Regions from separate parts of the Clostridium beijerinckii genome, predicted to be linked through region 1. Evidence: a T-box and tRNA genes for the amino acid it is inferred to sense, from the RefSeq annotation. Region 1 holds a T-box; the other regions hold tRNA genes.

Region 1 (13,172 bases):
TTAAATACTAATTTATCATCAGTTGTATATTTAGTATCTACATTAAAGAAACCATTTCTAACCATTTGGAATTTATCTTGAGGTTTAGCATCTTTAAATGCAGTTGGTTCAATAAAACCTTGTAATATTTCTAATGAGTTTGGATTAATTTGTTCTAGGAAGTGTTTTCCTTCATTTTCTGGTGCATCATCTAAAATTAAAGGTTCATATAACCTGAATTCAGCAGGAAGACAAGTTTTCGCATCTACCCAATGGATTGTTCCTTTAACTTTTCTGCCAGTAAAGCCAGAACCACTCTTTGTTTCTGGATCATAAGTACAATGAATTTCTATTACCTCACCATTTTCATCCTTGATCACTTCATTACATTTAACAAAGTATGCTCCTTTTAGTCTAACTTCATTACCAGGAAATAATCTGAAGTATTTCTTTGGTGGATTTTCCATAAAGTCTTCTTTTTCAATATATAGTTCCCTAGAGAATGGAACAAGTCTTGTACCTTGAGTTTCGTCTTTTGCATTATTCTCTATTGAAAGCATTTCTGTATCATTTTCAGGATAATTAGTTATTACAAGCTTTAAAGGATTTAGCACAGCCATAGACAATGGCGCCTTAAGTTGTAAATCCTCTCTTATAAAATAATCTAGCATTTGGGAATCAACAACAGAATTAGCCTTAGCAACACCGATAGCGCTGCAGAAATTTCTTAGCGCATCAGGAGTACATCCTTTTCTTCTAAGTCCAGAAATAGTAGGCATTCTAGGATCATCCCATCCATCAACAACTTTTTCATCAACTAATTGCTTTAATTTTCTCTTACTCATAACAGTATTAGTCATATTTAATCTTGCAAATTCTATTTGTCTTGGAGTAGCTTCCATTTCACATTCTCTTACTACCCAGTCATAAAGTGGTCTGTGATCTTCAAACTCTAAAGTACAAATAGAGTGTGTAACATGTTCAATAGCATCTTCTAATGGATGAGCAAAATCGTACATTGGGTATATGCACCATTTATCACCAGTATTGTGATGAGTAGAATGAGATATTCTATATATAACAGGATCTCTCATATTTATATTTGGTGATGCCATGTCTATTTTAGCTCTAAGAACTTTTTCGCCGTCAGCAAATTCACCATTTTTCATTCTTTCAAATAAATCTAAATTTTCTTCAACGGATCTATTTCTATAAGGGCTGTCTTTACCAGGCTGAGTTAGTGTACCTTTATATTCTTTAGCTTCTTCAGCTGTTAAGTCACAAACATAAGCTTCACCTTTTTTTATTAGTAGAACAGCTCTATTGTACATTTCGTCAAAATAGTTAGATGCAAAGAAAAGTTCATCCCAATGACCACCAAGCCATTGTACATCTTCTTTAATTGATTCAACATATTCTGTATCTTCTTTAACAGGGTTAGTATCATCAAATCTTAAATGAGTTTTTCCTTTAAACTCATCAGCCAAACCAAAATTTAAAAGAATTGATTTAGCGTGGCCTATATGTAAGTAACCGTTAGGTTCTGGTGGAAAACGAGTAATTATCTCTTTATGCTTTCCGCTTTCTAGATCTTCTACAACGATATTTCTTATAAAATTAGAAGAATTTATTTCGTTTGACATAGTCTTACCTCACTTATAAGTGTATTTAAATTAAGAAAAGAATATTTACTTGAAGTAGTATTCCCTCTTAACTATATTGTTATTTTTGCTTAATAATAATTTTAATCTAATATAAAGAAAAAATAAAGATAAAATTATTTAAATTGCCTAAAGTTGCTAAACATGAGCTTTAATAAACTTAAATTTAGTTTTAATTTTATTATTATACATATTACTATGGAAAATAAAACGTAGGATAATTCGTGTATTATAATATTAACATTTTTAATAACATTGTTTAGGATTTGCTTTGTTTTGAGATAGTTTCTTACAAAAGAGATTGTAGCAGTATTCAGTATTAGTATTTAGTGAATTTATTTCAATAATAATTATGATTTAAATTAAAAAATGAATTGAATATTTTATTGAATTGATGTAAACTGACTATTAGTTAAAAGATTAGCTTATAATCAGCTTTGCACACGTGAAACTATTATTTAAGTTAATGGAATTATTGCAAGTAATTTGGCCTATAATTCCAAAAATAATTTTGAAAATTAAAGGAGAAGTATGAAGAAATTATTAGCACTTATAATTAGAATGACATTCGGATTTTTATTATGCGCATTAGGAACTGTGTTGGCTCTTAATTCAAATCTAGGATTAAGTCCATGGGATGTATTTCACCAAGGATTAACAAATGTAACTAGTTTAACTATTGGACAGGCAAGCATTATAGTTGGAATAATAATAGTAGCAATTACAAGTATTTTAGGGCTTAAAGTTGGGATGGGAACTATAGCGAATATGATAGTGATTGGATGTTTTATAGATTTAATCATACATTCTAAAATTATTCCAGTTTGTAATAACATATATACAGGCATAATAATGTTAATTGGAAGCTTATTTGTTACAGCTTTAGGAAGCTATTTGTATATTGGATGTGAAATGGGATGTGGTCCTAGAGATGGTCTTATGATTGCATTAGTTAAGCGTACAGGTAAACCAATTGGAATAATACGACTATTTATAGAAGCGGGAGCGCTAATTATTGGATGGATTCTAGGCGGTTTTGTCGGAATTGGAACGTTAGTCACTGCCATTGGAATCGGATATTGCGTACAGTTAATTTATAAAGTATTTGGATTTGATATAAAGGAGCTAAAGCATAGGAATATAAAAGAAGGGTTAAAGTTTGTTAATGAATGTATAACCATATGCACAGTAATTCAAAGTAAGTGAAAAATTTTATGGTAGTATAATTTAGATGTTATCGCAAAATTTTTAAGATATATTTATAACATTTATTTAAGGTGAGAAGATTTTTATGTGAATTTCCTCACCTTAATTTTTTAGTAGACTTTAATAAGAAATTTATAGTATATTATAACTGGTCAATATAATTCCAAAACTAGTTATTAAGTTAAATATAAACATATACTTGAAAATTAACATAAATATATATATAATATACATAGCAACAAATTAATAGTTATAAAAAACAGCGATGATAAAAACTACGATTTATAAATTTCTTCAGAGAGCCGATGGGTGGTGCGAATCGGTGAAAGGTTAAATCTTTCCACTTTTGGAGCTGTGCGTGATAAATGCAAAGGTTAGTAACCTATATAATACTAGTGTCGAGGGGCTGGTTGTAATATTAACCAGCAATTTGGGTGGCAACGCGGATTATTCCGTCCCAATTATATATTGGGATGGTTTTTTTATTTTTTGAAATAATAATATATATATTTAATCAGGAGGGAAAAAAATGTTAGACATTAAATTCGTAAGAGAAAATCCAGAGATTGTTAAACAAAACATAAAAAATAAGTTTCAAGATAATAAGTTGGGGTTAGTAGATGAAGTATTAACTTTAGATATTGAACTTAGAAAAGTTAAGCAAGAAGTAGAAGCTTTAAGAGCTGATAGAAATAAGTTATCAAAACAAATTGGTGGATTAATGGCTCAAGGTAAAAAAGAAGAAGCCGAGGAAATAAAGAAAAAAGTTAATGCCGATTCAGAAAGAATGGCTGAGTTAGACGTTAAAGAAAAAGAACTAGAAGAAAAAGTTAAAGTTATCATGATGACTATTCCAAACATAATAGATCCAAGTGTTCCAATTGGTAAAGATGATAGCGAAAATGTAGAAGTAGAAAAGTTTGGGGAACCAGTTGTTCCAGATTTCGAAATTCCATACCATACAGATATTATGGAAAAATTAAGTGGTATTGATTTAGATAGTGCTAGAAAAGTAGCAGGTAATGGTTTCTATTACTTAATGGGAAATATAGCTAGACTTCACTCAGCTGTGATTTCTTATGCAAGAGACTTTATGATAAATAGAGGATTTACATATTGTATTCCACCTTTTATGATTCGTAGCCAGGTTGTAACTGGAGTTATGAGTTTTGCTGAAATGGATGCTATGATGTACAAAATTGAAGGTGAAGATTTATACTTAATAGGAACAAGTGAACATTCTATGATTGGTAAATTTATAGATACAATATTACCAGAAACTTCACTTCCTCAAACTTTGACTAGTTATTCACCTTGCTTTAGAAAAGAAAAAGGGGCACATGGTATAGAAGAAAGAGGAGTATACAGAATTCATCAATTTGAAAAGCAAGAAATGGTTGTTGTATGTAAGCCAGAAGACAGCATGACTTGGTATGATAAAATGTGGAAAGATACAGTAGATCTATTCCGTTCTTTAGATATACCAGTGAGGACTTTAGAATGTTGCTCAGGTGATTTAGCAGATTTAAAAGTAAAATCAGTAGACGTAGAAGCATGGTCTCCAAGACAAAAGAAATACTTCGAAGTAGGAAGCTGTTCTAATTTAGGGGATGCACAAGCTCGTCGTTTAAAAATCCGTGTAGATGGTAAAGATGGTAAGTACTTTGCGCATACATTGAATAATACAGTAGTTGCACCACCAAGAATGCTTATTGCATTTTTAGAAAACAACTTAAATGAGGATGGATCTGTAAATATTCCAGTTGCATTGCAACCATATATGGGTGGTATGACAGTAATTAAATAGAGTAAAATAAATCAGATATATATAAATTTAGAAAGACAACAAATTAAAGAGGTATTAAGCTCATTAATTTGCTGTCTTTTTCATACAGTAAAATATTATTAAATATTTTCAATAATATTTTGGGTAGTTAATTAAGATATTATACATAGTAGTGATTAAGAATTATAAGAACAGTTTACATAATATTACTTTAGTATAAAACAGAAATTCTAAAGAAATTGAAATATATACATATAAAAGCAAAAGTTACTGACAATGTGATATAAATCACGCTAAAAATTCAGCACAATGGTTATAATATTATCATCTAAGAAGAAGTTTAGATAATAATATTAAGGGAGGAATTAATTATGTCAAGTTTTGCTGTTAGTATAGATGTTAGAATTTATGAAAGAGGTCATAAAAAGGAGATTATATTTAAAGCTTTTGAAGAGCTTGAACAGGGTGAAACAATGGAGCTTATAAATGATCATGATCCTCGTCCGCTTTATCAGCAGTTTATAGTTAACTTTCCAGAGCACTTTGAGTGGAAATATTTAGAGCAGGGACCTGAAATATGGAGAATAGGTATCACAAAGAAATAAGGCACATTCAATAAGAGAGAAAAGGAGTTGTTTTTATAATATGCCATTTATAAATAAAGATTTATACCAATTTAATAGCTATGTTGAACCAATTAACCTTACATTTCATCAGTATTTGTTATTAGGGGATGAACCATTATTAATCCATACAGGGAACGTTATGCAGGCAGAAGCTTTGCTGCCAGAATTAAAAGATGTACTTAGTGGTAAAGAGCTAAAGTATGTTTTTATTTCACATTTTGAGGCGGATGAATGTGGGGGATTATCATTAATATTAGAACATTTTCCTAAAGCTAAAACAATTTGCTCTGAAGTTACAGCGCGTCAGTTAAATGGTTTTGGAATAAAAGCAGAAATTATTACTAAGAAAGCAGAGGAAACTTTAAATACTGATAATTATGAGTTAGAGTTTATAAATTATCCTTCTGAAATGCATCTTTGGGATGGATTATTAGTTATAGAAAATAAACGTAGGATATTTTTTAGCAGTGATTTGATGTTTGCGTTGGGAAAAGAAATAGGCACAGTAAAAGAATCTGATTGGAATACAGAAGTAAACAGCATTAAGCAAGAACAAATACCAGACAATAATAAGCTGGAAGATTTACAAGAGACTTTAAAAAAGTTAAAGCCTGACTTTATAGCTACAGGCCATGGGCCATGTCTTAAACTAAACTAAAATAAAGGTTATATTTAAGAAGGAAATTTGTTCTTAAATATAACCTTTTTGTTTTGAATTAAATATTGAATATTATAAGAAATAATATATTATAATTTAATATTTTGAATTCTGATTTAAATCACATTATTTGTCTTCCTATTTTTAAAATTACGTAACCATTGTTACAGATTTAAGCAGAGTATTTTAGTAATATATATCTGTAGCATAGAGCTAATATAGAAATTAAAAAATATTAATTTTATTTTAGTAACGTATGTTACAGAAGTGATACTGGCAATATAGTAAACTCTAAATTGTCAAAGTTAAGAGAGATTAACAAGAAATTATTAATTATTTATATAAAAAGAAAAATAGGAAATAGGAGGACATAATATGTCAATGTTTTGTTATCAATGTCAAGAAACAGCTGGATGTAAGGGCTGTACTAAAGTAGGGGTATGCGGTAAGGATGAGTATGTAGCAAAAGCTCAAGACTTATTAATGTATGCAACTAAAGGACTAGCTATAGTAAGTAATGAAGGAAGAAAAGTTGGAGTTAAAGATAGTAAAGTTGATAAATATATAACAGAAAACTTATTCACAACAATTACAAACGCTAATTTTGATAGAGATTCTATTTTAGATAGAGTTAAAGAAACTTTAAAATTAAGAGAAGAATTAAAAGCTAAAGTAATTAGCTCTGGTGGTAAAGTTGGAGAAGTAAAAGTAACTGGTGGTTTCTTCAAGAAAATATTCGGAATGCAAACTACAGAAATGATTATGCCAGAAGCAGCTACTTGGACAGCTGACAATACAATAGAATTTGATGAAAAAGCAGAAAAAGTTGGAGTTCTTGCAACTGAAAATGAAGATATAAGAAGCTTAAGAGAACTTATCACTTATGGATTAAAAGGATTATCTGCTTACATGAAGCATGCTATGAACTTAAAATATAATAATGAAGAAGTTCATGCATTTATGGCAAAAGCATTAGCTGCTACAATAGATGATACATTAACAGTTGATGATTATGTAGCATTAGCATTAGAAGCAGGTAAATTTGGTGTAGACGGTATGGCATTACTTGATAAAGCTAATACTGAAAGTTATGGACATCCAGAAATAACAACTGTTGATATCGGAGTCAGAACTAATCCAGGAATATTAATTTCAGGACATGATTTAAAAGATTTAGAAATGTTACTTGAGCAAACAGAAGGTACTGGAGTAGATGTATATACTCACGGAGAAATGCTTGCAGGACAATATTATCCTAAGTTTAAGAAGTATTCTCACTTTGCAGGAAACTATGGTAATGCATGGTGGAAACAAAAAGAAGAATTCGAAAAATTCAATGGACCAATCCTTATGACTACAAACTGTATAGTTATACCAAAGAATTCATATAAGAACAGATTATTTACAACAGGTGCTACAGGAATGCCAGGATGTCCTCATATTGAACCTAAAGCTGACGGAACAAAGGACTTCTCAAAAGTTATAGAAATGGCTAAAAAATGTAAAGCTCCTACTGAAATAGAAAAAGGACAAATAGTTGGTGGATTTGCTCATAACCAAGTTTTAGCTTTAGCTGATAAAGTTGTAGATGCAGTTAAATCTGGTGCTATAAAGAGATTCTTTGTAATGGCAGGCTGTGATGGTAGAGCTAAATCAAGAGATTACTATGCAGAATTCGCACAAAAGTTACCAATGGATACAGTTATATTAACAGCAGGTTGTGCTAAGTATAAATATAACAAGTTAAACTTGGGTGATATTGGAGGAATTCCAAGAGTATTAGATGCAGGGCAATGTAATGATTCATATTCATTAGTTGTTATAGCACTTAAACTTCAAGAAGTATTTGGATTAAAGAGTGTAAATGAATTACCTATTTCATACAACATAGCTTGGTATGAACAAAAAGCTGTAATAGTATTATTATCATTATTACACTTAGGAGTTAAAAACATTCACTTAGGACCAACACTTCCAGCATTCCTTTCACCAAATGTTGCTAAAGTATTAGTAGACAACTTCGGAATTGGTGGAATAACTAATGTAGATGATGACATGAAGATGTTTATGGAAGCATAAAAATAATTTGTGGTAAATTACAATGGCAAATAAAATAAGTTCGATCAAATAAGAAAACACCCTATTTAATAATCTACAATATATTTAAAGTATATAATCCTAGTAGCATGATTGCTGCTAGGATTTTTTTTATAATGTTTTTAAAAGAATTTATTTTAATTTTTAATATCCTTTTAGGGATTATGCAGATATTGAGCGATCTATTTTCACTAATAGAGAAATTTTCATATTTTTATATATTTATAGATTAATAGTTTTATATAAAAATATGAAAAAATATAAAAATAAATATATGTTTATATATTCCTATAAACATTTTTTTCTATATAAATATGAAAATATATAAATATTTATAGGAAACATCAGGGGTAAGAGAGTAGAGAAGACTAAATAGTAGAGAAACTACTTAGTGTCTGCGTAAAATGAACTTTTAATATTTAAAGCAATTTTGAGAGCCTAAATAGTGTTAAGTGTTATGCTAAGAATCTTATCATAAATTATTTTTTAAATATTCATAAAGACAAAAAACCATAGATAAACCTATCATACAATAAGTTTATCTACAGTCCTTAAATAAAGAAAATAACAATCAAACCTCATTGCAACAGACTAACATAATTGCAATTTTCGCGTAACCCTACAATAACTAATCAATAATAGAAAACTCTAACTATAGGATTGCATTTTTATTTCTCAAGTTAAGTCTTTTGACTCTATATTGAGAAGGCATATTCATTCTTGAATATTTAATGCTTAACTGTTAACTTCTTTATAATCTTAATATGCCCCTAATTATTTAGCTAATACTATGAAGTTAATAGTTATATTGGAAATTTATCTTAATAAATTTATCAACTGGTATATTATTTTTTACACATAAAGTTCATAAGTTTATGTTAATTTATTAAGTATATGATAATGTAATATTAGTGAGAAATTATATGGGGTGAAAATTATTTATAATAGTTTAGTAATTGGAGATGAGAAAAGTGTAACAGAAGTTTTGAAGGCATATTTGGAAAGAGAGGCATATGGAGTTTATTCAAATATGTTTATAAAAGTGTGCAGAAGAATTTCTGTACTTTTTTTATATCCTCATAAAATCTTCATAACTTTATATTATAATCTATATATGTAATTTGAGTTATGATTTAAAATGCATCACTGTTTATAATAAGCAGCGATTTATTAGGAGGAGATTATGAGTATTAAGAGGGAGAATATTAAAGTTTATGATATGACATGTACGTCTTGCGAAAATAGAGTGGAAAGAGCTTTAATGAAAATTGATGGAGTTTTAAATGCTATGGCTAGCTACAGTGCACAGCAAGTAACTGTTGAATATGATAGCAAGCTTTGCAGTATGGAACAATTAAAAGAAGCTATTAATAAGGCAGGTTATAGTACAAAAAATTCGGTTAGCTTAAAATTTGCAGGCTTTTTAGTTATAGCAGCAGCAGTCTTACTTCTTGGCAATTCAACAGCAGGATTTGATATGAGTGCTAAGTTGAATAATGCATCTTATGTAGTGTTATTTATTGTTGGAATGCTTACATCTATACATTGTGTTGGCATGTGTGGTGGAATAATGCTTACACAAAGTTTATCTAAAAATAGCATTATAAATGAAAAAGAAAATAAATTTAAATCTTTGAAGCCTTCGATTTTATACAATGCTGGAAGAGTAACCTCATATACAATTATAGGTGGTATTGTAGGTGCGCTAGGTTCTGTTTTATCGTTATCGCTTAATGTAAAAGCTGGATTGCAAATATTTGCAGGATTATTTATGGTAATAATGGGATTAAATATGACAGGCTTTTCTTTATTTAGAAAGCTTAATATTAAGCTGCCATGGTCATCTTGCAAAATTAAAAATAAACCTAAGGCTCCGTTTTTAGTTGGGATGTTAAATGGGTTAATGCCATGCGGTCCACTTCAGACAATGCAGCTTTATGCATTAGGTACTGGAAGTGCTATAAATGGATCAATATCAATGTTTTTATTTTCACTCGGAACAGTTCCTTTGATGCTTATATTTGGTGCTGTATCAGGTTTATTAAGCAAGGGATATACGAAACAACTTTTAAAATTTAGTGGGATTTTAGTAGTGGTACTTGGATTAATAATGGGGAATAGGGGATTAGCTCTTGCTGGAGTTGGAATTCCTAATGCTAGCACACTAGCACAAAATCTTTCCGGAGGTGGAGCTCAAGCCGCGCAGGCCAACATAGGCAAGGCAACGATAGAAAATGGAGTTCAAGTAATTAGAATGACCGCAGATAATAATGGATATACTCCTAATGCATTTTACGTACAGAAAGATATGCCAGTTAAGTGGATAATTACAGGGAACCAAATAAATTCTTGTAATAATGCAGTAGTAGTACCATCACTTAACATACAAAAAACATTAAAATCTGGAGAAAATGTTATAGAATTTACACCTAAAGACGGAGACATAAACTTTAGCTGTTGGATGGGAATGATAAGAGGGATAATTAAAGTTACAGATAATCTTGATTCAGTGGATACATCGAAAGCAGATTCATCAATTCCGGCTCCTAGTAATGGTATGAGTTGCTGTACAGGGACTTCAGCAAGTAATACTCCTCAAGCTCCAAGTATATATGGTGATGATTTAAGTAAAGTTTCTACTGATAGGTTAATTAAAAAAGCTAATATTTCAGGAGACACCCAAAATATAAGTATAAAGGGAACTGGTTATGAATTTGAACCACTTGTAGCAGTTCTGCAAAAAGGCATAAAGACTAAGCTTTCTGTAGACCTTAATTCCTTTGATAAGGCTGATGGAGTTTTCATAATATATGATGCAAATAGTGGAGATGAGGTAACTACTTTTACAGGTAGAAAAGATGTAGTAAATGTGGAATTTAATATAGACAAGAGTGGAACATATCTAATTGTTAAAGACAATGTAGTTGCAATGGGAATAGAAGTTACAGATTCATTAAAAACTGTAAATTTAGATGAAGTTCGTAAGAAACTTATAAATGAATAAAGAATAAATGAGAATTAGGGCTGGTATATAGCAAATTAATGTATATCAGTCTTTTTTCGTTTAGCTAAGATAAATATTAAAGATATTTATTATAAGCAGATAATGCATATTTCAATTCACAGTGCACATTTCACAATTCACAACTACGGCTAAAATTCTTGCAATATTTTTAGAATTATGATGAAGAATTATTTTTGTAACATATATACAATAAAAAATAAAGAATTTCACAAAATCGACACAATTATGATGTATTATTATTTAACAATTAGGTAAATGAAGTTTATAAAAGGTATTATTGTTCATAATTAAAGATATTAGTAAGTAACTATGATTTAAGGAGGTTTTTATGAGAAGTAAATTAGTTAAATTTATAATAATTGCAGCTTCAATATTTACATTAGTTTCTATTTCAGATTACTTACCTAAAAATAATGGCATGAATAGTACGAGTAATAGTGTAAGCAATTTTGTAAGAGCACTAAGAAGCGGTGATTTAGATAGCCTTCTAAGTAGTGTGAAAGATATAATAAGTGTCGATAAAAATAATAATAAGCATAACTTAGTGTCACCAAGAGACCTAAAACAATACATTTTAGATGAAATTGGTGATATAAAAGGGATTAAAATAATCAATGAGCCTAAAATTATAAAAATAATAAAACCAATACAGAAGACTCCAGTAAAAAGTGATTTTAAATTAGGAGAGATAAATGAAAATACTAATAAAGCTGTAAATGATCCTGGATATAAGTATGAGTGGGATATAAGCTACACAGAGGCAGATAAAGCATGGCCTCTAATAAAACAAAAAAGAGGAATTAAAGTAGCAGTTTTAGATACAGGAGTAGATTATACTCATCCAGATTTAAAAAATAGAGTATTAAAGAGCAAGGGATATAATTTTGTAGATAATAATTCTGATACTATGGATGACAATGGTCATGGTACTCATGTATCAGGAATAATAGCTGCAAATGCTAACGACAATATTGGTATAGCAGGAATTGATGGGACATTAGACGTAAAAATAATTCCGATAAAAGTATTAAATAGCAATGGCGAAGGTGAGATAAATGACATAGTTAGGGGGATTAAGTATGCTGCAGATAACGGAGCTGATATAATTAATTTGAGTTTTGGAGCTAATGAGAAGAGTAAATCAATTGCAGAAGCAATAAGTTATGCTAAGAGTAAAGCCGCATTTGTAGTAGCTGCGGCTGGTAATGATAATGAAGATAGTGATAATATCAGTCCAGCTGGAGACGGAGCTTTTACAGTAGCTGCAATGAGTTATAATTATAAAAAGGCATCGTTTTCTGATTATGGTAATTGTATAAAGGTTTCAGCGCCAGGAGTGGAAATATTAAGTACAGTTCCAGGGGGGTACGAGGCGTGGGATGGAACAAGTATGGCAGCACCAGTAGCAACAGGAATAGCAGCTATGGTTAAAGCAGAGGATCCAAATCTATCTCAAAGTCAGATTGAAGATATTTTAGATAGTACTGCTAAGGATATTATGTCTAAAGGTAAGGATAAGCAATCAGGATATGGACTTATAGATGCTTATAATGCTATCAAAAAAGTCAAACAATTAGAAAAGTAATATAGATGAAGTTAATGAGGGTATTAATGATGATTATGATGTTTAAGGGTGGTAAAAATGAAAAGTGCTGTGAAAGAAATGAAGAAGTTGACAATAATCCTAAAACAATAGAGTGGGTTACATCTTTTATAGGGAAATTATATTTAAAGAAGTTAATAAATAATTTATATAATGGTTAGCTTCTTTTTTGTTTCATGACAAAATATAAATTGTAATCATACTATATATTAAAAAGTTTTAGGAGAAAAATCAATGAATGATGCTTTGAAAAGTTGTCCTTTTACACTAAATACTACTAGAATTTGTGCTGATGATGAATTAGATACTTCTATAGAAATATCTAAAATTGGTTTTAATAATATGAAACCCAATGCTGTCATTTTAGTCAATAAAGATGAAGTTTTTGATGGAATTGCAGCAACATCCTTAGTCCATTTTCCAATTAATGCATCACTTTTGTTTACTGATGGTAATAGTTTAAATGAAAAAACCTTAGGAGAAATTGAGAGATTATCGCCTAAGGGGTATAATGGAGTACAAGTAATTTTA
Region 2 (8,051 bases), 1.7 Mb from region 1:
AACAATTTCTTACTGGTCTGCCGTCAAGATATCTGTTTTGAATTGATTCAAGCCCTATCATACCAAATTTTTCTGACATTCCATACATTGTTACCATTTGTCTTGCAATACTAGTAGCTCTCTCAATATCATTTGAAGCACCTGTAGTTATTTCATTAAACACAAGATCTTCAGCTGCTCTTCCTGCAAGCAGAACAACTATCTGTTCTAGCAATTCATCTTTAGACATAAGGTACTTTTCTTCTTCTGGCATCTGCATAGTATATCCAAGTGCTCCCATTGTTCTTGGAACAATGGTAATCTTATGAACTGGCTGAGTCTTTTTCTGCAGCGCTGAAGCTAATGCATGTCCAACTTCATGAAATGCAACAAGACTTTTCTCATTCTCAGTCATTACTCTATCCTTTTTCTCTTTACCTGCAATTACAGTTTCGACTGCCTCAAATAAATCATCCTGCCTAACCTCATCTCTTCCCATTCTTACAGCTCTTAAAGCAGCTTCATTAACCATGTTTGCAAGATCAGCCCCAACAGCACCAGCAGTAGCAAGTGCTATCTCTTTTAGATTAACACTTTCATCCATTATTATATTCTTGGAATGAACCTTTAATATATTCTCTCTTCCTTTAAGATCTGGTTTATCTACTATAACTCTACGATCAAAACGTCCAGGTCTTAATAGCGCCTTATCAAGGACTTCTGGTCTATTGGTTGCTGCAAGAATAACAACTCCCTTTGAAGAATCGAAGCCATCCATTTCAGCAAGTAACTGGTTTAATGTCTGCTCTCTTTCATCATTTCCACTTATATTACCTTCTCTACTCTTACCTATTGCATCAATTTCATCAATAAAAATAATACATGGTGCTTGCTTTTCTGCCTGAGCAAACAAATCTCTGACTCTTGAAGCTCCAACACCTACAAACATCTCTACAAAACCTGACCCTGAAAGTGAGAAAAATGGTACCTTTGCTTCTCCTGCTACAGCTTTTGCAAGTAATGTCTTACCTGTACCTGGAGGTCCTACTAAAAGTGCACCTTTAGGAAGCTTAGCTCCTATCTTCGTATATCTTTCAGGCTTGTGAAGAAAATCAACTATCTCCTTAAGAGATTCTTTAGCTTCTTCCTGACCTGCTACGTCTTTAAAATATACTCCTGTAGTCTTTTCAACATATACCTTCGCATTACTTTTTCCGACGGACATAAATCCTCCTCCGCCTCCTCCAATTTTATTACTTAAAGACTTCATGAACCAATTACCTAACATATAAAATATAGCAAAAGGTATAATCCATGAAAGTATGAAACCGATAATTGGAGACTGAGTATTTTTTACGGGTGTAGTAAACTTTACATCTGCATTATATAGTTTGTCTACAAGTTGAGGATAGTCTAAGTTGCCAGTATAATATAATTTTTTATTTACAACTGAAGCATCCTCATCACTTTTTGGTGTTATAACAAGCTTGTCACTATAAATCTCAACTGATTCTACTTGTTTATTATTTACCATTGTAAGAAATTCACTATAATCAATTTGTTTATGATTTGACTGAGAAATCAAATTTATAACTATATTTATTACTAATGTAATTATAAGCGCTGCTGTAATGTATTTGGGTAAATCCTTTTTATCAGGCAATCCCTTTTTATTAGGCGTCCCTTTTCTATTTTTAAACATTAACTTTCCTCCTTTAATATTAGAAAATTACATTCTTAACTAAATATCCTGTATTGTATGACTTTAATACGCTCAATGCATGATAATCTATTATTCTCTATCACCGCTTCCCATGAACAAAAATACAAGGTGAAGCAAATTTGCAACAGCAGTTATTGCAGAAGCAACATAAGTCATAGCTGCTGCATTTAGCACCTTTTTTGCAGGAGCCATTTCATTGAAACTAAGTATTCCTTGAGATTCTAATTCTGATATTGCTCTTTTACTTGCATTAAATTCTACTGGTAGAGTTACAAAATAAAATGCTACCGCACCAGTAAAAAACACTATACCTAGTTGTGCAAGCAAAGGAATTTGAAATATTAATCCAAAAATCGCCATATATGGACCTGCCATAGAACCTATATTTGCAATTGGTACAAGTCCACTTCTTAAAGAAAGTGGTGCATATTGTACTTTATGTTGTATTGCATGTCCTGTTTCATGGGCTGCAACACCTATTGCTGCAACAGAATTACTATAATATACTGATTCAGATAATCTTACTACCCTTTTTCCAGATTCATAGTGATCAGTTAAACTACCTGCTGTCGGAACTACAGCTACATCATAAAGTCCATTTCTATCAAGAATTCTCCTTGCAACATCTGCACCAGTAAATCCTCTAGCATTGCCATAATTGCTATATTTGTCAAAGGTTCCTTTTACTTTAAATTGACAATAAAGCGAAAAAGCCAATGCCGGTAAAACTAAAATGATATAATAAATGTCCATGTTTATCCCTCCAATATATTTATTTCATGGTTTTAATTAAACAAAAAAGACCTTTGATCTGATTCAGTAACAACTAAATCGTATCAAAGGTCTTGCTTTCCATTTGGAGTATAGAACCAGGCAGTTTTAATTACCGATTGTTGGCTCTATAGCTTATAAGCTACTCCCCTAAGTTATATGAAGTATATCATACCTTATTATATGGTGTCAATACATATTAATTCACAATCTTCTATTTTATTTTAATTTTCACTACATTCCGACATTTTATAAATGTAACTAATTATTTAGGCACTAGAGAAAGTGTTCACTCCTCAATAAATAGTCACATAGTTTTATAACACTAATTAATCACAATATATATTATTAAATTATTTTATTGATGCCTCATAGATTTCCTTAATTGATTTTGATATTGTCCCATTAAATTCTTCTTCAGTTTGCTGAGCAGTGAGCCCTTGGGATAAAGCTCTTGAAAAACTGGCGATTAATCCATGATTGCGTCCGAGTCTTTCGTTTGCTTCTGCTTGACTATAACCACCTGACAAAGCTACTACTCTGACAACATGTGGCTCATCTATTAAATCAATGTAGAAATTATCTTTAGTTGGTATTGAAAGTTTAAGCATCACTTTTGTTTCTTTATCAAGTTTTGATAGCTGCTCTAAAATTTCAAGTTTCAAAAGTTTTTCAGATTCTTCCTTATCGGTACTATGGATGTCAACTTCTGGCTCAATAATAGGAACAAGACCTGCTTCTACAATCTGTTTACCAATTTCAAATTGCTGCTCAACTAACATTTTAATTCCTTTAGCATTTGCTTCCTTAATAACTGAGCGCATTTTTGTTCCAAAAATATTTTTTTCTACTGCTTGCTTTAAAAGGTCATCTAAGCTACTTATTGGTTTCATAAGCTGAACACCATTGTTAATTTCAGCTAAGCCTTTATCAACCTTTAAGAAAGGGACAATATTTTTTTCCTTCCAAAGGTAATCAGGTGTATATTGATTATCAATAGTACGATACATTGTGTCTTCAAATAATATAGCACCCAAAATATATTCTGAAGTAAATGCCGGACTCTTTATTATGCGTTTTCTCATTTCATGCACTAAGTCAAACATTTCTTCTTCATTGGAATAACTGTCTTCCTTAATCCCATACTCAAGTAATGCTTTTGGAGTACTGCCACCACTTTGATCTAAAGCTGCAATAAACCCTTTACCTGTATGTATTCGGTTTATTTGATTTTCATTCATCTAATTCTCCTCCTTCTCCTTATCTTAGATTAGAATCATGTCTTACTTTTTATTATAGTGTCTTTCTCTATTAATTATGCGTTTGCTAATATCATAAATTTAAGTGCTTCTCTAATAATTATCACTTTTAGCTATGGTCCTTATATTTTATCGCACGAATAAATTATCATAATATAATCCGTATCCATTTATATCCAATAATTTCATGCAGAAATATTCATATCTAAATTGAAATAACTTAATAAAATATAAAAAGACTAAAAATTTAACATAATCTGCAATCACTATAAATAAAGCTCAAAGGACTTATATAATTTCTTTGAGCTTTATTATTATTTATAAATTCACATATAGGTGATCAATTATTATCGAAACTAATGAGTAATTGAATACTTTTTTATGAATTACGCATAACTAATGTTGGAATATATTAAAATGATTAATTCTATTGAGTAAATTACTTAATTCAGCTCCTTCAAAGGAACTTATTTCACTAGTAAATTTTGCTTTAAATATACTATGGAAGGGGAAATATCTTATGAAAAAATCTACTATAGTGCTTTTTATATTTTTATTATTATCATTTACTAATTTAGCCCAAAATGTCAGTGCTGCTCCCATAGTTCTAAATCAAGGCATTTATAATGTAAGAGATTCTAACTTAACAATTGGATCTCCTATGACAGTTAAACTTAATGATCCTAACGGCAGAGTTATTATTTTTGTTATTGACAATAATCAATACATAAGAGAACTTGCAAGGCTAGATTCCCAATCAAACGAACAAACTCTTAAACCTTTCAACTATGGCTATTCAGTTATAATTTTTGGGAATACTCCTGTTACTTTCTCCTAAAAACTTTCTCGATTCATATACTTTAAATTTTTTCTACAATAGCAGCAATATAATTTCAAAACAAAAAGCAGTAGTTTAACTTTTAATCTACTGCTTTTAAATGTATTTACTCGACAGTGAATTTTATATTTATTTCACATACTCATGTTATAAGTGAAATAGAGCATAAGATAATGCAGCCAAGTTAATGACTGCACTTAATGGGATCTAAGGTAAAAATTGAAGATAATTCAACTATAATCTTCTTCCTTCATCCCTATCTTGTCCATATTAGTTTTATCATCTTTTAAAAGTAGATCTAAAAATATTTTAGCACTTTCTTCTGGAGTTGCTTTCGTTCCGCAACCTACTAGCATTATTGTTACCATCATAACAGCTAACAATAATGTAGAAATTCTTAACTAGAGCGCCTCACTTGCTTTACTCACTTTTTGCTATAAGCATACATTATAAACTATAATATAAGTTGTTGGAAAATACAGGACTCGAACCTGTGGAGCTTTTACACTCACTAGCTTAGTAAGCCAGCCCATTAAACCACTCTGACAATTTTCCATATAAGAGCATATTATTTAATTGTTCTCCTTAGTAATTCATTGTACTCATTCAGTGCAAAGTTTAATCTTCTACACGCTCTAATCACCTCCACATCTAATGAATTTTCTTCATCGCCCATAATTTTGCATAAGGCTTGTCTCATTCTACTAATCATCATCTCTTTTTCTTTTAAATGTTCCAAATATTTACCACCTTTACTTTTTTATTAGTATAACCTCTAAATGGTAAAATTTATGTATCACTTGTTACATAAATAGGTTGTGGCTAAAATATTCATATTATTTACATATATTCTATGTATAACCTCAGAACTTCAAATGTAATTACTTAATATGATGAACGCATGAAAGTTATATATTTCTGGATTAATAATTCCACATCTGTTTTATAACCTAATTTTCTATTGTTCTCTGTGCATATTGTTTAACATTTCTTAAGTGTATCTAATATATTAAAAGTAAATGAGGTGTTTATGATGCCAAATAATGAAAATGAAATTTTTTATATCGTTGGCGCTATACTTACTATATTAGTTAATGTGCCAGAGATTGTAAGACAAATAAATATTAATTTAAAGTTCAATGAATCTATAAAGCACCATAAAATACTATGATTAATATGCAGAAAAAGCGCTTAGAATAATTCTAAACGCTTTTTTCTTCCAAAAGTCGATCCATATATAATTAGAATTTTATCTTAGTTAATTACAGAATCATTTATTTTACTACCTGCTATTTTATAATAAAAAGTATTACTTCTAAATTTAATGAAATACTGCAAAAACATATTTTCTTATTTACAATTAATAGATATCCTAACAATTATCTTTTTCTTGATGATATTGGATAATTATAATCTTGGGTAAAATGATATCTGCCTGGATTTTCTGGTTGATTTCCTGAATCTTTTTCTTCTTCAAATTCTGCCACCATATCTTGTCTTAAATGTTTTTCATAATATACTTTTTCTTTGTCGGTTAAATTCTTCATACTTGTATCACCTCCATTTTTATTGTTTTCTTTTGTATGATTAATATACTCTAGTATAAAAACTGCAATAAAATAGACACTTACAAGTTATACGTAAGTGCCTAAATTATTTATAATTAGCATTTAAAATATTGAATTACTCTAAAAAATAAATTAACTATAATCATTAGATTATTTAAATTTTATATTTAAATTGATTCCTTATCACATCTCTAGTTTGTACATCTTCGATATATATCAGCATTATTTCTCTTATAAATAAGTAATTTTTAAATATCTTATATTTTAAATTTAGCTATAATACTTCTTAACTCTTCAGACATTTGAGATAGAAGTTTACTAGATGAAGCTATCTCCTCAACAGATGCTAGTTGTTCCTCAGCAGCTGCTGATATTGTTTGAGTCTCATCAGCTATATTACTACTTATGTTTTTAATATTATTTACCGAATCAACAGATTCTTTGGTTCCAACAGTTATTTCAGTGATAGAGTCTGATATTTCATGAATCTGCCTAGATATTTCTATTATCATTTGAAGGATTTCCTTAAAACTTGTTCCTGCAACATCAACAACATCTGCTCCTGTTTTAACTTCTTTTGAATTTTCATTCATAACTGCAACTGCACTATTTGTTTTATTTTGTACATCATTAATAATTCCAGCTATTTCTTTAGTTGCCTCTTGTGATTGTTCTGCTAACTTTCTGATTTCTTCTGCTACAACACTAAAACCTTTCCCTGCTTCCCCAGCCCTTGCAGATTCTATTGCCGCATTTAATGCTAGAAGATTTGTTTGCTCTGATATACCTTGGATTGTATCAAGTATTTGTCCAATTTTCACTGATTTCTCTTCAAGCTCGCTTATAATAAGCGATGTTTCACTGGTCTTTTTCTCTATTATTTCCATTTGGTTCATTGCCTTCTCTACAGCATCTTCACCAGCATTTGCTGATATTTTCGCCTTATCTGTTAAAGATGAAACGGATTTTGTATTTTCAGATGCTACATTTATCTTATTAGATATGTTTTCAACCACTTTGTTTGTGCTATTAGCAAAAGAAAATTGCTCATCTGCTCCATTTGCCATTGTTGTTACTGCGGATGCAACTAAATTTGATGCATCTGCTGATTGTTCAGCACTTGCTGTAAGCTCTTCAGATGATAATACTAATTGTTCAGATGTATTACCTAATTGTTTTATTAATTCAATAATGTTTTTGGTCATCTTATCTATCGCATTACTTACAACACCAAATTCACTCTTATCATTAAGACTTTCTTCTTTTATCCTTACAGAAAAATCACCTTGAGATAAAGAACCTATATATATTACAAAATCATTTAATCTCTTTGTGATACGTTTTGTTATTAGTATTCCTAATAAAATTATTAAGATTGAAGCTATAATCACAATACTTAAAAATGCTACTGTTGCAATTTTTAAATTTGTTTTATTTTGGGTGTTTATTTTTTCAGCAATTTGTCTATTGTGTTCTCCAAGTTCTACTAAATCATCTAAGAAAGCATCAGCATATGATTCAACGTTTTTCTCGTAATATTCGTAAGCTTCTTGATTTTTGTTTTCACCAGCTAAGTTTAGTGCAACTTTTCTTCCTTCCCTATATTTATCTAAATTACTATCAATCTTACTGATCTTATCAGCCTCAAAATCATCTAATTTCATTTTTTTATAAAGAGCCATATAGTTGTTAAATTCTTCAGCACGAGTATTTACATCTTTTGTTAACTCACTATTTTCATTTTTATCAGTAGTTACCATAATTCTAAAAATGTCAGCTGAAATAGCCCTTGCATTTACTCTAGACTCACTAAGCCATTCACTAGATAGCAGTCTTTCACTATACATAACCTCCATGCTTTTACTAGACGTTTGTAAAAAATAGTAACCAGTTATTCCAACTGCAAATAACCC
Region 3 (13,172 bases), 1.6 Mb from region 1:
TTTATTATAAAAAGTCAAAAACTAAAAAATTACCTAAAAGAATTATGTATGTACTAGCTTTATTAATAGTATTATCTTCTAGCTGCTTTTACGAGTTATACAGTTATAATAAACTTTTAAATAACTTCAAATCAGATTTTGATAATTATAAATTTTCTGAAGCTAATAATTTATTGATAACTAAACAAAACTTTAATCCATTTAAATTATCTATGATTAGTCATGATGTTTCCAAATATCTTAGAACTAAAATTAATACTTTATCAGATGAAATCCAAGATAAGAAAATTTCTTCTGAAAATGCATTAATTCAGTTTAAGGAAATAAAACGTTATAATCTAGTGAATGATGATGATCTACATGAGGCTTCTGATTCAATAGATTTAATTCAAGATTCTATTAAAAATTATAACTCTGGTATTAATTCTTTTAATAATGGACAATATCCAGAGGCAATTTCATTCTTCAAAAAAGTTTCTGCTTTAGATCTTAACTATACAGATTCACTTATATACTTAGATGAATCAAAAAGTAAACTAAAGGATAATTTATTTGCTTACTGCGATAATTTAATTAGCAATGATTACTATAGCGAAGCTATGTCTAAAATTTCAGACAATAATGACCTTTTGCGTGATGACATAGATGTAAAAGAAAAGATAGCAGATATAAAAGAAAAACAACAAGAATACTTAGATAAAAATTCAGCTATTGCTGAAGCTTCATCGCGTGCCTTAACAACCAATATTACATCAAAAAATATTAATACATTAAACATAGAGAGTTCAACACCTTATCTTATAAACGTAAGCCTTCAAGATCAAAAGACTTATGTTTATAAGGGAAAAGCTGATAAATGGCAGTTGGTTAAAACTTTCCCTTGTTCCACTGGAATAAGTGGAGAGGATACACCGCCTGGATCATTTACTATTAAAGAGAGAGGTGATTGGTTCTTTTCAGAAGAATATCAAGAAGGCGGTAAATATTGGACTCAAATTACTGGAGACATTTTATTTCATTCAGTTCCATTTGCTAAAGACAAAACTACAGTTCTAGATTATACAATGAATAAACCTTCTTCTCATGGTTGTATTAGACTCTCTATAGATGATGCCAAATGGATCTTTACTAACATACCTAGGGAAAGTAAAATTATAATAAAATAACTATTAAAAAAGCAAGAAGACACATATAAATTTATCTTTGTCTTCTTGCTTTTATTGTTATTTTACTTAAACATATTTATATTACTTGAATTTCCTTTTCTAAGTAAAATGAATATAAGTACTTATATTTAACCTTTTTACCTGTTAATTTAAATATTGCATCACTATAATAATCTAATTGTTTCCTATACTTCTCTTTAAATTCATCTTCGTGATCTTCCATGACGTAATCCGTTTTGTAATCTATAAGTATAATATCCCCATTATATTCAAAAAAACAGTCAATTATTCCTTGTAATCTTATCTTTTCATCCTTATATATATTACCAAGTGTTTTATCTACTTCTAAACTGCTTATCTCTGTATAAAAAGGTATTTCCCTATAAATTTTTTCTCCACTACAATTTAACTCAAGAATTTTTTTCCCTAAATCCGACCTAAAAAAACTCAGTATTTTAGTAGGATTAATTACCTTTAATTCTTCGCTAAGCAAAAGCTCCTTTTCAAATAATTCGTGTAATTGTTCTTTAATTTCCTCCGTAGATGATACTCTATTAAAATCTATTTTTTTCATTACAAAATGAACTGCAGTACCTTTTTCTGAAGGAGTAAGGCCTTTCTTTTCTTGAAGAAATTTAGGGACAACTTTTACTTTTTCTCTGTATAATTGTTCAGTATCATCATCTTCTTCTGCATGCCTTCTCTTTAAATCTGAAACTGAAATATTACTTTTAATTGTTGTTGAAGCTTTAAATGGATATTTATATGATAATATTTTATCTACTTCTTCATATATAGAATTATCATATGGTTTATTATTTATTATTGTTAACTCATATTCTTCTCCTTGTTCTAGCACCTCTGTCTTTGTCTTATCAATCAAGTCACCTTTATTCCAAAAATTAATTTTCCACCTAGAATTATCATCCTTTAATATTAAATTTTCAGTTCCAAAACTTTCTGATAAAACACTACCATCTCTATGTTGACATAGTGACATACAAATCCAATCTAAATATGACTTTCCTTTTAAAACTTCCGAAGGGGATATGCGATTATAATCTAAAGATGCCGATCCTAACCATTTTTCAGCTGATTTTTCAAGATTTCCTACTGTACCTGTCATAATCAACTTTTCCTTTGCCCTAGTACATGCTACATACAGTATTCTCATTTCCTCCGATAATGTTTCAAATTTCATCTTTTTCTTTATTGATTCCTTAGCTAAAGTTCCTGTGCTAAACCTTTTTTCTATATCTATAAAGTCTGGCCCAAGTCCTAGTCCGTCGTGGTACAATATGCTTTTATTTAAATCCATAAGATTAAAATTCTTTCCTAACCCACATAAGAATACCACAGGGAACTCTAATCCCTTACTTTTATGGATACTCATAATTCTTACTACATCCTCATTTTCACCTAAGACTTGAGCACTTCCCATGTCACCTGAAGATTTTATAAGTTTATTTATAAAATTTATAAAATTAAATAATCCCTTAAAACTCGTTTTCTCAAATTGTCTTGCTCTTTGAAAAAGTATTTTTAAGTTTGCTTGCCTAAGTACTCCATTAGGCATAGCTCCAACATATCCATAATAAGCAGTATCCATATATAAATACCATATAAATTCATCAATTGCCATATAAATCGATTTATTTCTCCACTTGTCAACGGAATTAATAAAATACTTGCATTTAGCTATCAATACATCAGAATAAGACTCATTAATTGAATGATAAGATTCTTCACTTATATATTTTATATTTTCATAAAAATAATTATCTTTGTTTACAAGCCTAATATCACTTATTTCTTCTGCTGAAAATCCCATAATTGGAGATCTCATTACTGATATTACTGGAATGTCCTGCATTGGATTATCAATAACCTTTAAAAGAGAAATTATTGTTCTAATTTCAATTGATTCAAAATAACCAGATCCTGTATCTGCATACACTGGAATTCCTTCTGCACTTAACTCATCTAATAATGAATCTGACCAGTTTTTAGTAGCTCTAAGTAGAATAACTATATCCCTATATTTTAATGGCCTATATTCACCAGATTCCTTATCTAAAACTTTAAAGATTTGTTCATTTTCATTTTTTGACATTAGTTCTTTAATTCTCTTCGCAACGATTCTACCTTCTAAAATAACATTATTTATTTCTTCCTGTTCCTCATTATCTTCTACAACCGTTTCATTATAGCTTTTATCAATTATATTAACTTCAATAGGGCCTCCAATAATTGTATCTTTTAATTTATTTTCCTTAAAGTCTGCACCTAAATTTAAAGCTTCCTCATATGTATATTCTAACTCTCCAACTACTTCAGACATTACTTCTTTAAAGATGTAATTTACTCCATCTATAATTTCTCTTCGGCTTCTAAAATTTTTATATAATTGAATTTTTCTATTCGTTCCATTACTTGAATCATATGTATTATATTTTTCAATGAATAATTCAGGTTTTGCTTGTCTAAACCTATATATACTTTGCTTCACATCACCAACCATAAATACATTGGGATTATCATCGTTTTTTCTGGATACTAGGTTTATTATTGTTTCTTGAACGTTATTTGAATCTTGATACTCATCAACAAGTACCTCATCGAAATATTCTTTAAAATTCATTGCAATGCTTGATGGAATTATATTATTCTCATCATCATAATCACTTAATATTTTTAAACATAAATGTTCTAAATCATTAAAATCTAATATATTTCTTTCTCTTTTTCGTTTACTAAACCTAGCACTAAATTCTAAAACTAATTCTATCAATTTTTTTATGTAAGGATATACCCCTTGAATATTCCTTAACATTTGCTGTGGATTTACTGAATATGCATTATTTAATAATTCAGATATTCCTTTTTTAACATCATCTCTAATTTTTTTTACAGTATTTTGGGATTGCTCATCTGAAACCTTATCCTTTTTTATAGATTTTAATCTACTGAATTGTATTGATGATAATGAATTAAACATTTCCTCAAGTCCATTATCAGTAGATTCATAAGCATTTTGTATATAACTTAATTCCATTAATAAGCTATCCATATAAGGTTCTAATCCATCAGTTTTGCTAGTAACCTCAATGGCCTTTTCTAACATTTTAACATACCCATTTAACTCAATTTTTACACTTTGAGCTAAAACTCTTACCCAATTAGTTCTATCCAATTCATCTAATTGTTTAATATTAAAGGCCTCTGCGCTATTAACAAGCCACCTTTCAGGCCATGGACCTGACATTGTAAAGTTATATAAATCTAATACTAAGTTTTTTAAATTATTATCATTTTTATAGCTGCTAAATATCTCAACCAAATTAGTGAACTCAATATCTTCTTCCTCATATTTATCTTCGAAAAGTTCTTCAATAACTTCCGATTTAATTAGTATTCCCTCAGTCTGATCACCTATTCTAAATGATGGATCTAGATCAATCCTATGGTAATTATTTTTAATTACATCTAAGCAAAACGAATGCATTGTAGTGATATTAGCTCTATTTAACAGCGTTAATTGCCTCTGTAGATTTTTAGACCTAGGATTATTCTCTAATTCCTTTGATATCGCATCTGCGATCCTTTCCCTCATCTCGGCTGCTGCTGCATTAGTAAAAGTTACAACCAATAACTTATCTATATCAACCGGATTCTCTTCATTAGTAATTATTCTTATAATCCTCTCTACTAAAACAGCAGTTTTACCTGAACCCGCTGCCGCTGCAACTAGTAAATTACAATTTCTCGTTTCAATTGCACTTAACTGTTCATCAGTCCATTTTGTATTACCCATATATAAATCTCTCCTGTACTAATTAAAATCGTTTTAACTGTAAGAAAACCTAATTAATTTTAATCAAAAATATACTAGATTCTTTTATATTACTATACTTCCTCATTTTCAACTTTAATTAATTTATTAGAATTATCAATTTCTTTTTTTATATTATTCCATATATCATTTGCAGATTTGTTTATTATAATTTTGTATTTATTATCTTTTATCTCTGTATCAAATTGGCATATTGATGAAAAATCACAGTATTCACAATGAGCAATGTTAGAATTCTTAGTCGGCTGAATTTTAATATCTCCACTTAGCATTTCTTCACATATCTCTATCATCTTATTATTTACATATTCTCTAAGTATTCTAAACTCCTCTTCTGTTACAACATCACTTGTTGCCTTAAAGCTTCCATCAGTCTTAAATGATGCTGGTATAACCAATGAATATCCTTCTATATCCTTATCCATAGCTTTCACAACCCTCGCATCCTTTAAAACTAATCCTTTCATCTTTAAAGCACTTAATACTTCTTTTTCTACTTCTTCATCAGTCATTTCCTTTTTGCTTTTTATTATGGGGTCATCTATTTTAAAGTATAATATTGCTCCTGGCTTTACTTGTTTATCAAGTATATATTTCGAATTCCTTATAAGTGCGTCTAAATAAACTAATAATTGCATTTGTAATCCATAATATATTTCATTTAAATCAAATTTTTTAGCTCCAGTTTTATAATCTATAACTCTTATATAAGTTTCACCATCTAAATCTAACTTATCTATTCTATCAATTATTCCTTGAAGATACACCTTCTCATTGTCATTCAAATCTAATGTTATAGCTTCTCCAGAACTATAACTTCCAAAATCAAATTCAGTTTTAAATACTTCAAATTCACCTTTTCCTATTTGACTTGCAATAACTGAAACAGATTTAGATATTACTCTTTTAAATCTTTGCGCTAAATATTTAAATTTCTTAGTACTATTCAATATAGAATTACTTTCATCCATTAACTTCTTATCAATAAGGTTAGATATTATCTCCTTACATTTTTCATTGCTTAAATCAGACCATAGTATTCCATCTTCTCTAACTTTATTAGTGAATGAATCAAGCATTTCGTGTACAAATGATCCTAAGTCTGGTGGTGTAAATTCATATACCTTTCTATTTTTAGCCTTTAGCCCATATTGAACAAAATAAGAAAAGGGGCATTCTGCATACTTTTCTAACTTTGAAACACTGAATACTAACTTTTCTAAGTCATTCTGATAAAGTTTTCTAAGTTTGTTTCTTGGAACTTTATCTCCAATGTTTGAGTAACTAAGCCCCTTAAATATATTTTTAACTTTATCCTTAAACTCACCATTATTTTTAAACCATTCATATACCTCAGGCCAGTAATGCTCTATATGTTCTTTATCAAAATCTTTTCTCATAGAAATTATAAGTTCATTAAATGTTGGAATTGGTGCAATAACTTTGCTAAGTTTATTTTCAAGGATTTTTGAATCATAAATTGCACTTTCTTCAATTAAATTAGGAAATATCTTTTTCATTCTAGATATTACTATAGATGGTCTTAATGACTTACCTTCAAAATCAGCCATTGGATATGAAAGCATTAAATATTCACTACTAATTGTTAATGCTATATATAGTAGATACTGTTCTTCAAAAACTTTATTTCTAGTTGTTGATGATAAATTTATTCCAACCTCACCTAATGTTGTTCTATCTCTATCAGATAATAAGCCTTCCTCTTTCTTGGATGCTGGTAGAACTCCATCATTAATTCCTACTATGTAAAGAACCTTCACATCTCTGCCCTTTATTCTTGCTATATCTCCAATATTAACCTGATCCAATGCTACAGGTATAATTCCTATCTCTTCATTGGCAAAACCAGAACTCAATATTCTGAAAAACTCAGAATACTCTAATCTCTCTTCGCCTATAACATCAACCGCTTGATCTAGAATGTCTATAACTATACTTTCAACCTGACTATATTCCTTAACTTTATCTTCTAATCCTAATTCTTCAAAATTTTTAATCCATTCATTAATTCTGTCAAAAACTTTTACATCCACTAAAAACTCATAAATAGCTGAACATATATCTTTAACTTTATGTTTTCCATTTATTTTATTATGAAAAGTCATCAATGGATATCTTATCTCTTCCATAATTTCAGCTATTAAAACTTTATCATCCGTCAATTCGCTATTTCCTATAAACCATTTCTCATTTACTATTTCTCTTGATGTCCATTTATAACCCTTTACCCCATACTCTAATATAAAGTTCTCTAGCCTATCTATATATGAATTATCTATGCCAGTTAAACCACTCTTTAAATATTTAAATACACTTTCATAAGACCAATTCTTAAGCAAAATTTCAAAAGCAGAACTTATAAGTACAATCAATGGATTACTTAGTAATTGAATCTTTTTATCTAAAAAGTATGGAATATTATAATCTTTAAATATTACTGATATTATTTTTTCATAATCATCTATATTTCTACAAACTACAGATATATCTCTATATCTATACCCATTTTCTCTCACCAAACTTGTAATACTTTTTGATACTCTTTCTATCTCGTCATAAATATTACTTGCTTTGTAAAGTGTTATTCTCTCAGGGTTCTTATCATATTCATTAAATGGGTAAGAAAAAAAATATTTCTCTATGTGATCAAGTTCTAGATTATCTTTAAACCTATAAGGAATTGCATTATTTAAGTTGACTGGTTTATCATAAGCAATATTGTTTTCTTTCATTATTTTTAATATTTTATTTTCAGTATTCTTTATGATATTGAATACATCAGTTATATCTTCAGAGTTGTTATTTAGAGATTCGTTATCAATACAAAAAGTTATATTAACTCTTCTACATCTCTTGGCCAACACCTTTATAATGTCCAGTTGTTGAGGTGTAAAGCTAGTAAATTCATCTATCCACACCTCAGAATCTACATACGCGCTACTTTCTAATAACTTTTTATTTAGTAATGTTAACTGATCATCTCCATCAATGTAATTTTCATGCATTTTTAAGTTAAATGCTTCATAAATTATCATCAACTCTTTAATTTTTTGATATAATTCATTATCATTTATTTTCTCATCTATTGCTCTTATACTATCAATGCTAATATTATACTTTTTAAATTCCGAAATCACTTCTGATATAATTTCATTAAATCCTTGTTCTCTAGACATCCTATTAAAATAATCCAAAGACTCAATGTTTTCATTTATAACTCTATGAATTAGCATATTCCTTCCAGATTCCTTAATAATCTCTTTAACTCTTCCACCATATTCTTCAAAAATATTATGAGCCATTTTCTTAAAACTCATCACTTCTGTTCTTAAGAAAGCATGTTCTCCAATTTCATGCAATATTTTATTTTCAGTCATAAATGTATACTGCTCTGGAACTAATAGGATTAATTTATTTATATCTAATTTTTTGTTAATATTATTTTTTATCTCATCAATACAAAATTTACTCTTACCTGTACCAGACCTTCCATAAACAAATCTTATACTCATATGTATTTTCCATCCTCACATTTTAAATATGAATTATATCTTTCTCTAATTATCCCCATAATTATCATATCTATATATTCTTTATCTATATGGCTATAATATCTTTTAATATTTTCCTCTATGAACCCACATTTTTTATAACACCTTATAGCTCGTATATTATAACTAGCAACGTATAATTCTACTTTCATAGCATTCAGCTTTTTAAATAAATATCTTAGAAGAGTTTTTATAGAATCTACTCCATAACTTCTTCCCCAATACTCACTCCCTATCGTTATGCCAATACAGTATATCCTACTATAATATCCCTGCTCCTTGTACGTTACAAAACCAATTAGATTATCATCTTCATTCACTATACTTAAAGATTTTCTTAAATCTACTTTATTATCCATGCTCTCAATTATTATATTATACTTTTTAACTTTCTCTTCACTATGTAACTTGAATAATATACTTACATCTTCCCTTTTTAGTACTCTTAAATGCACTTTGCTGCCGCTTAGCATAATTCACCTTCTTATGATAATTAATTTATTTTATAAGCAGACATATTAATTATAATATTTTAAGTTTATTTACTCCATAAAATTAATTAAAAACAAAAAAAACATCTAACAATTTGTTAGATGTTTGGCGGAGGATCCGGGATTTGAACCCGGGCGCCAGTTACCCGACCTACGCCCTTAGCAGGGGCGCCTCTTCAGCCACTTGAGTAATCCTCCATGTGCCTTCTATTTTAATGGCGGAAAGATAGGGATTCGAACCCTAGGTACGCTTACACGCACGCCGGTTTTCAAGACCGGTGCCTTAAACCAACTCGACCATCTTTCCATGTCTCACAACAAATATGATTATATCAACTAATTTTATTTATGTCAACATATTTATTGCAATAAATTTAATTTTTTCATTTATCTAAACTTAATTGTAGATATGAGTTACAGAATATCAAATAATTTAGAATAGTAAATTATATTTATTGAGAATTTATATATAAATTTTCAACAAATAAAAATATATGTTTTACTAAGACTAATTAATTATACTAAAAAGCACCTAACAAATGTTAGATGCTTGGCGGAGGATCCGGGATTTGAACCCGGGCGCCAGTTACCCGACCTACGCCCTTAGCAGGGGCGCCTCTTCAGCCACTTGAGTAATCCTCCAAATAAACTTTATATTTTTAGACAAAAAAATGGCGGAAAGATAGGGATTCGAACCCTAGGTACGCTTACACGCACGCCGGTTTTCAAGACCGGTGCCTTAAACCAACTCGACCATCTTTCCACGTCTAGTGACATGTATTATTATATCAATTGCTTATACTTATGTCAACTATTTTATAATATTTTATTAAAATAAATTATTATAATAAAATATAACCTTATGGATTTAGTGTTTAGCTATTCTTTTATCTTCCTTGTACATATTATATCTACGCCAGTATTAAGTATATTCTTACAAATATTATCGCCAATATTTGTAGGAGTACTAACATAAATCCTGCTAAGAACCTTTGAGAATTCTTTCCATAAGTGCTTCTCAACGCTTTTATTACTTTTTACTGATACAACTTTGTAATTCATATTACCTTTTACTCTAACTAAACTGGTAAAAACATCTTTATTAGACATTACTAATTACTCCAATCTAAATTTCATTAAATTCCTTAATTCTTCCAACTAAAATTTGTGAATCCATAGAATCATCTACTATATCTAAAGCACTTTTATCCATCTCTCTGGCCAATATCTTTATTATCTTTATATTGCAATTTGAACCATTGCAGTTTCCAAGACCTATCCCTGTACGCCTTTTTACTCCCTCTACTGTTCTTGCACCTAAAGGTCTTCTTATTGAATCAATAATTTCTCCCTCAGAAATATTATTGCAATTACAAATAATATTGCCATAACGCTTATCAAGAGAAATTATTCTATTTATTTGATCTTTAGTCATCTCTCTAAATATATATGTCTCTCTCTTTTTATCAATATAATCCTTCTTCTTCGTTATATTCATACTTACTTTAACTTTCTTTTCAATATCCTGAGCAATTGCTGGTGCAACTGATATTTTAGCATAGTGATTTCCTACAACCTTTATATAACCGGCCTCTAAATTACTATCATCTATTAACATATCATTTTCGCTATATACTTCTGTAAATATATTAATTATTGACTCTTTTTTTATATTTTTCAATATTCTTTCTGGCAATTCTAATTTAGAGCTAAAATTATCACTAATCTTAATTCCAATTAAATTTTCATTTTCCGATATTGGCACCTTTATCATCGAATTTTCTTCATCTATATCTTCAATAATAATTTTCTTTAAGTTATCACCTATGCTTTTCTTAACTATTATACACCTAACTTTTTTATTTTTCATTTCGCTTGTTACATTACTACACATGTCATTAAATGATTCATTTGGAATTGTATTAATAACTAGTTTACAAGTAAACTTATTTTTATTCGTAGTTACTCTGAATCCCTTAGAGATAGTCTTAATATCTATAACCTCTTCTTCTAATCTAAAATTCACTCCATTATCTACAGCTATTTCTGCATATGAAACAGCTAGGTTATATGGTGATATTATTGAAGTATTCTCAGAATAGATAGCTTTATTTTCCTCTAAATTTAAACTTGGTTCCACATTATAAAGTTCATTACTATCTATTATACGAACTCCATCTATTCCGTGATCCACAGAATCACTATACACTTTATTTAATAGTTCATTACTCTCATCTAAGAAAATCCTTAATGAGCCAATCTTATTATATCTAACATTGAACTTTTTACAATGCTTCCTTATTATATCTATACCTCTCTTCTCCAAGAGAGCCATTTTACTACTACTTGATTCTGAACCATCATAAACAACAGCTGTATTTGCAAATGAAATATCGTTTGCAACATCATATCCCTTTTCAATTAAAGCTATATTTATATTATATTTTGAAAGTTCATAGGCAACTGCGCATCCAATTATCCCACCGCCTAAAATTAGCACATCATAATCCATTACTAGTCCTCCAAATCTGAAACTATAAAGTTGTTCTTTTTCAATTCCAATATAATTAAATCAATATCATCTTGAGTTTCAGCTGCTATTGTATGAAGATGAACTCCATTAGTTAATGCAGATAGTAATTTTGCTTTTTGTTCCTTATATTTTTCAATAAATTTATTTAACTCATTATAATTCTTAATCATAAGCATTCCCTTTATTTCTCCATACAATGGATGCTCCACTACTACATCTTCAATAATTCCACCATATTTGATTACTATACTTAATTCCTCAATCATCTCATCTTCAGTATGAATTACTGCAATAATTGCTTTAGCTTTATTATTATTTGCATTAATTATATATCCATCTGGAGTTGCTATTATATTCTTACCTTTAGCTCTAAGAATTGCTATATCTTTTACTATAACCTGTCTAGTTACAGAATATCTTTTTGCTATAAAGCTGCCTTTCAAAGGCTCATTACTTTCTAGAAGTAATCTAATTATATCCTCTCTTCTCTCAATAGAATTCATATTTCCCTCCTATTTTAATTGCAATCATCAGATATACTTAATACTTTTAAATATATATTTTTTGAGTCAATATTACTTTTATTATGATGATATTTAATAGAATTTATTACTTCTAAGCATTCATCATTATTAATACTCTCAATCAGTCTTGCTCCAATTTCCGGATGATTATAATAACTTATTATTTTCTTATTTTTATTATACTTCAAAAATTTTCCGTGAGTAATACTATTTAAAAAAACAATAATGCCTTTATAAAATATATTTAATTTAGATTCTAATTTTCCTATGTCATGCAATAATGCACACTTAGACATCTTTTTTTTATCGATATTAACTATATTATTATCCTCTATATATTTTATAGCCGTTCTACAAACTCTTATTGAATGTTGCCGCTCTGATTTAGTAAGTTTCATAAATAAATCCAACTCAGAAATACTAAGATACATCTTTAGCATTTCCATATCTTCCTTAATGAATATAGATTCTATTGCCCAATAAAATTGTTTTATTCTATATAAAAACATTCCTATCTCCTATGCTTATTCATACTAAACATAATTAAATAATTGTATAATAAAAGAAGTTATGAATTAATTCATAACTTCTTAATGGTGGAGATAAAGAGATTCGAACTCTTGACCCCCTGCGTGCAAGGCAGGTGCTCTCCCAACTGAGCTATACCCCCATGGTGGACCTTCAGGGACTCGAACCCTAGACCTACCGGTTATGAGCCGGTTGCTCTAACCAACTGAGCTAAAGATCCCTTTTAAATTTTACCTGGCGACTTCCTACTCTCCCACACAGTCTCCCATGCAGTACCATCAGCGTAATAGACCTTAACTTTCCTGTTCGGAATGGGAAGGAGTGTTACCTCTATGCCATCATCACCAGATCATTACAAATAATATTATACTTTGCAACACATCTTATGTCAAGTATTTTTTATATTATTCTTTGAAAATTGCACACAGTTTCTTTAATGTATTTACAACTTATGTTATTGGTCAAGCCCTCGACCTATTAGTATCAGTCAGCTAAATATGTTACC

Evidence for each region. The T-box of region 1 lies ahead of serS (serine--tRNA ligase). A T-box ahead of a tRNA ligase gene usually reads a tRNA of that ligase, here a tRNA-Ser.
Region 2: it encodes a tRNA-Ser, which carries the amino acid that the T-box ahead of serS (serine--tRNA ligase) is inferred to sense. The anticodon was not compared.
Region 3: it encodes a tRNA-Ser, which carries the amino acid that the T-box ahead of serS (serine--tRNA ligase) is inferred to sense. The anticodon was not compared.

The regions. Positions count from the first base shown of each region.
Region 1 covers NZ_CP144906.1:1,638,582-1,651,753, forward strand. The annotation lists gene PZA12_RS07620 (glutamine--tRNA ligase/YqeY domain fusion protein) at 1-1,622, opposite strand, end outside; gene PZA12_RS07625 (YczE/YyaS/YitT family protein) at 2,172-2,846, shown strand; T-box leader at 3,103-3,309, shown strand; gene serS (serine--tRNA ligase) at 3,376-4,653, shown strand; gene PZA12_RS07635 (DUF2249 domain-containing protein) at 5,004-5,237, shown strand; gene PZA12_RS07640 (MBL fold metallo-hydrolase) at 5,278-5,916, shown strand; gene hcp (hydroxylamine reductase) at 6,292-7,995, shown strand; gene PZA12_RS07655 (sulfite exporter TauE/SafE family protein) at 9,197-11,017, shown strand; gene PZA12_RS07660 (S8 family peptidase) at 11,367-12,623, shown strand; gene PZA12_RS07665 (hypothetical protein) at 12,650-12,802, shown strand; gene PZA12_RS07670 (cell wall-binding repeat-containing protein) at 12,876-13,172, shown strand, end outside.
Region 2 covers NZ_CP144906.1:3,354,906-3,362,956, forward strand. The annotation lists gene ftsH (ATP-dependent zinc metalloprotease FtsH) at 1-1,681, opposite strand, end outside; gene PZA12_RS15470 (zinc metallopeptidase) at 1,772-2,455, opposite strand; gene PZA12_RS15475 (fructose bisphosphate aldolase) at 2,827-3,714, opposite strand; gene PZA12_RS15480 (hypothetical protein) at 4,253-4,570, shown strand; partial or broken gene PZA12_RS15485 (DUF5105 domain-containing protein) at 4,804-4,941, opposite strand; tRNA gene PZA12_RS15490 (tRNA-Ser) at 5,041-5,125, opposite strand; gene PZA12_RS15495 (Spo0E family sporulation regulatory protein-aspartic acid phosphatase) at 5,139-5,309, opposite strand; gene PZA12_RS15500 (hypothetical protein) at 5,601-5,741, shown strand; gene PZA12_RS15505 (hypothetical protein) at 5,950-6,117, opposite strand; gene PZA12_RS15510 (methyl-accepting chemotaxis protein) at 6,396-8,051, opposite strand, start outside.
Region 3 covers NZ_CP144906.1:13,926-27,097, reverse strand. The annotation lists gene PZA12_RS00120 (L,D-transpeptidase) at 1-1,166, shown strand, start outside; gene addA (helicase-exonuclease AddAB subunit AddA) at 1,243-4,980, opposite strand; gene addB (helicase-exonuclease AddAB subunit AddB) at 5,073-8,552, opposite strand; gene PZA12_RS00105 (GNAT family N-acetyltransferase) at 8,549-9,064, opposite strand; tRNA gene PZA12_RS00100 (tRNA-Ser) at 9,190-9,280, opposite strand; tRNA gene PZA12_RS00095 (tRNA-Ser) at 9,299-9,389, opposite strand; tRNA gene PZA12_RS00090 (tRNA-Ser) at 9,634-9,724, opposite strand; tRNA gene PZA12_RS00085 (tRNA-Ser) at 9,755-9,845, opposite strand; gene PZA12_RS00080 (DUF1667 domain-containing protein) at 9,962-10,192, opposite strand; gene PZA12_RS00075 (NAD(P)/FAD-dependent oxidoreductase) at 10,209-11,594, opposite strand; gene PZA12_RS00070 (transcription repressor NadR) at 11,597-12,118, opposite strand; gene PZA12_RS00065 (HD domain-containing protein) at 12,133-12,648, opposite strand; tRNA gene PZA12_RS00060 (tRNA-Ala) at 12,734-12,809, opposite strand; tRNA gene PZA12_RS00055 (tRNA-Ile) at 12,811-12,887, opposite strand; rRNA gene rrf (5S ribosomal RNA) at 12,900-13,016, opposite strand; rRNA gene PZA12_RS00045 (23S ribosomal RNA) at 13,125-13,172, opposite strand, start outside.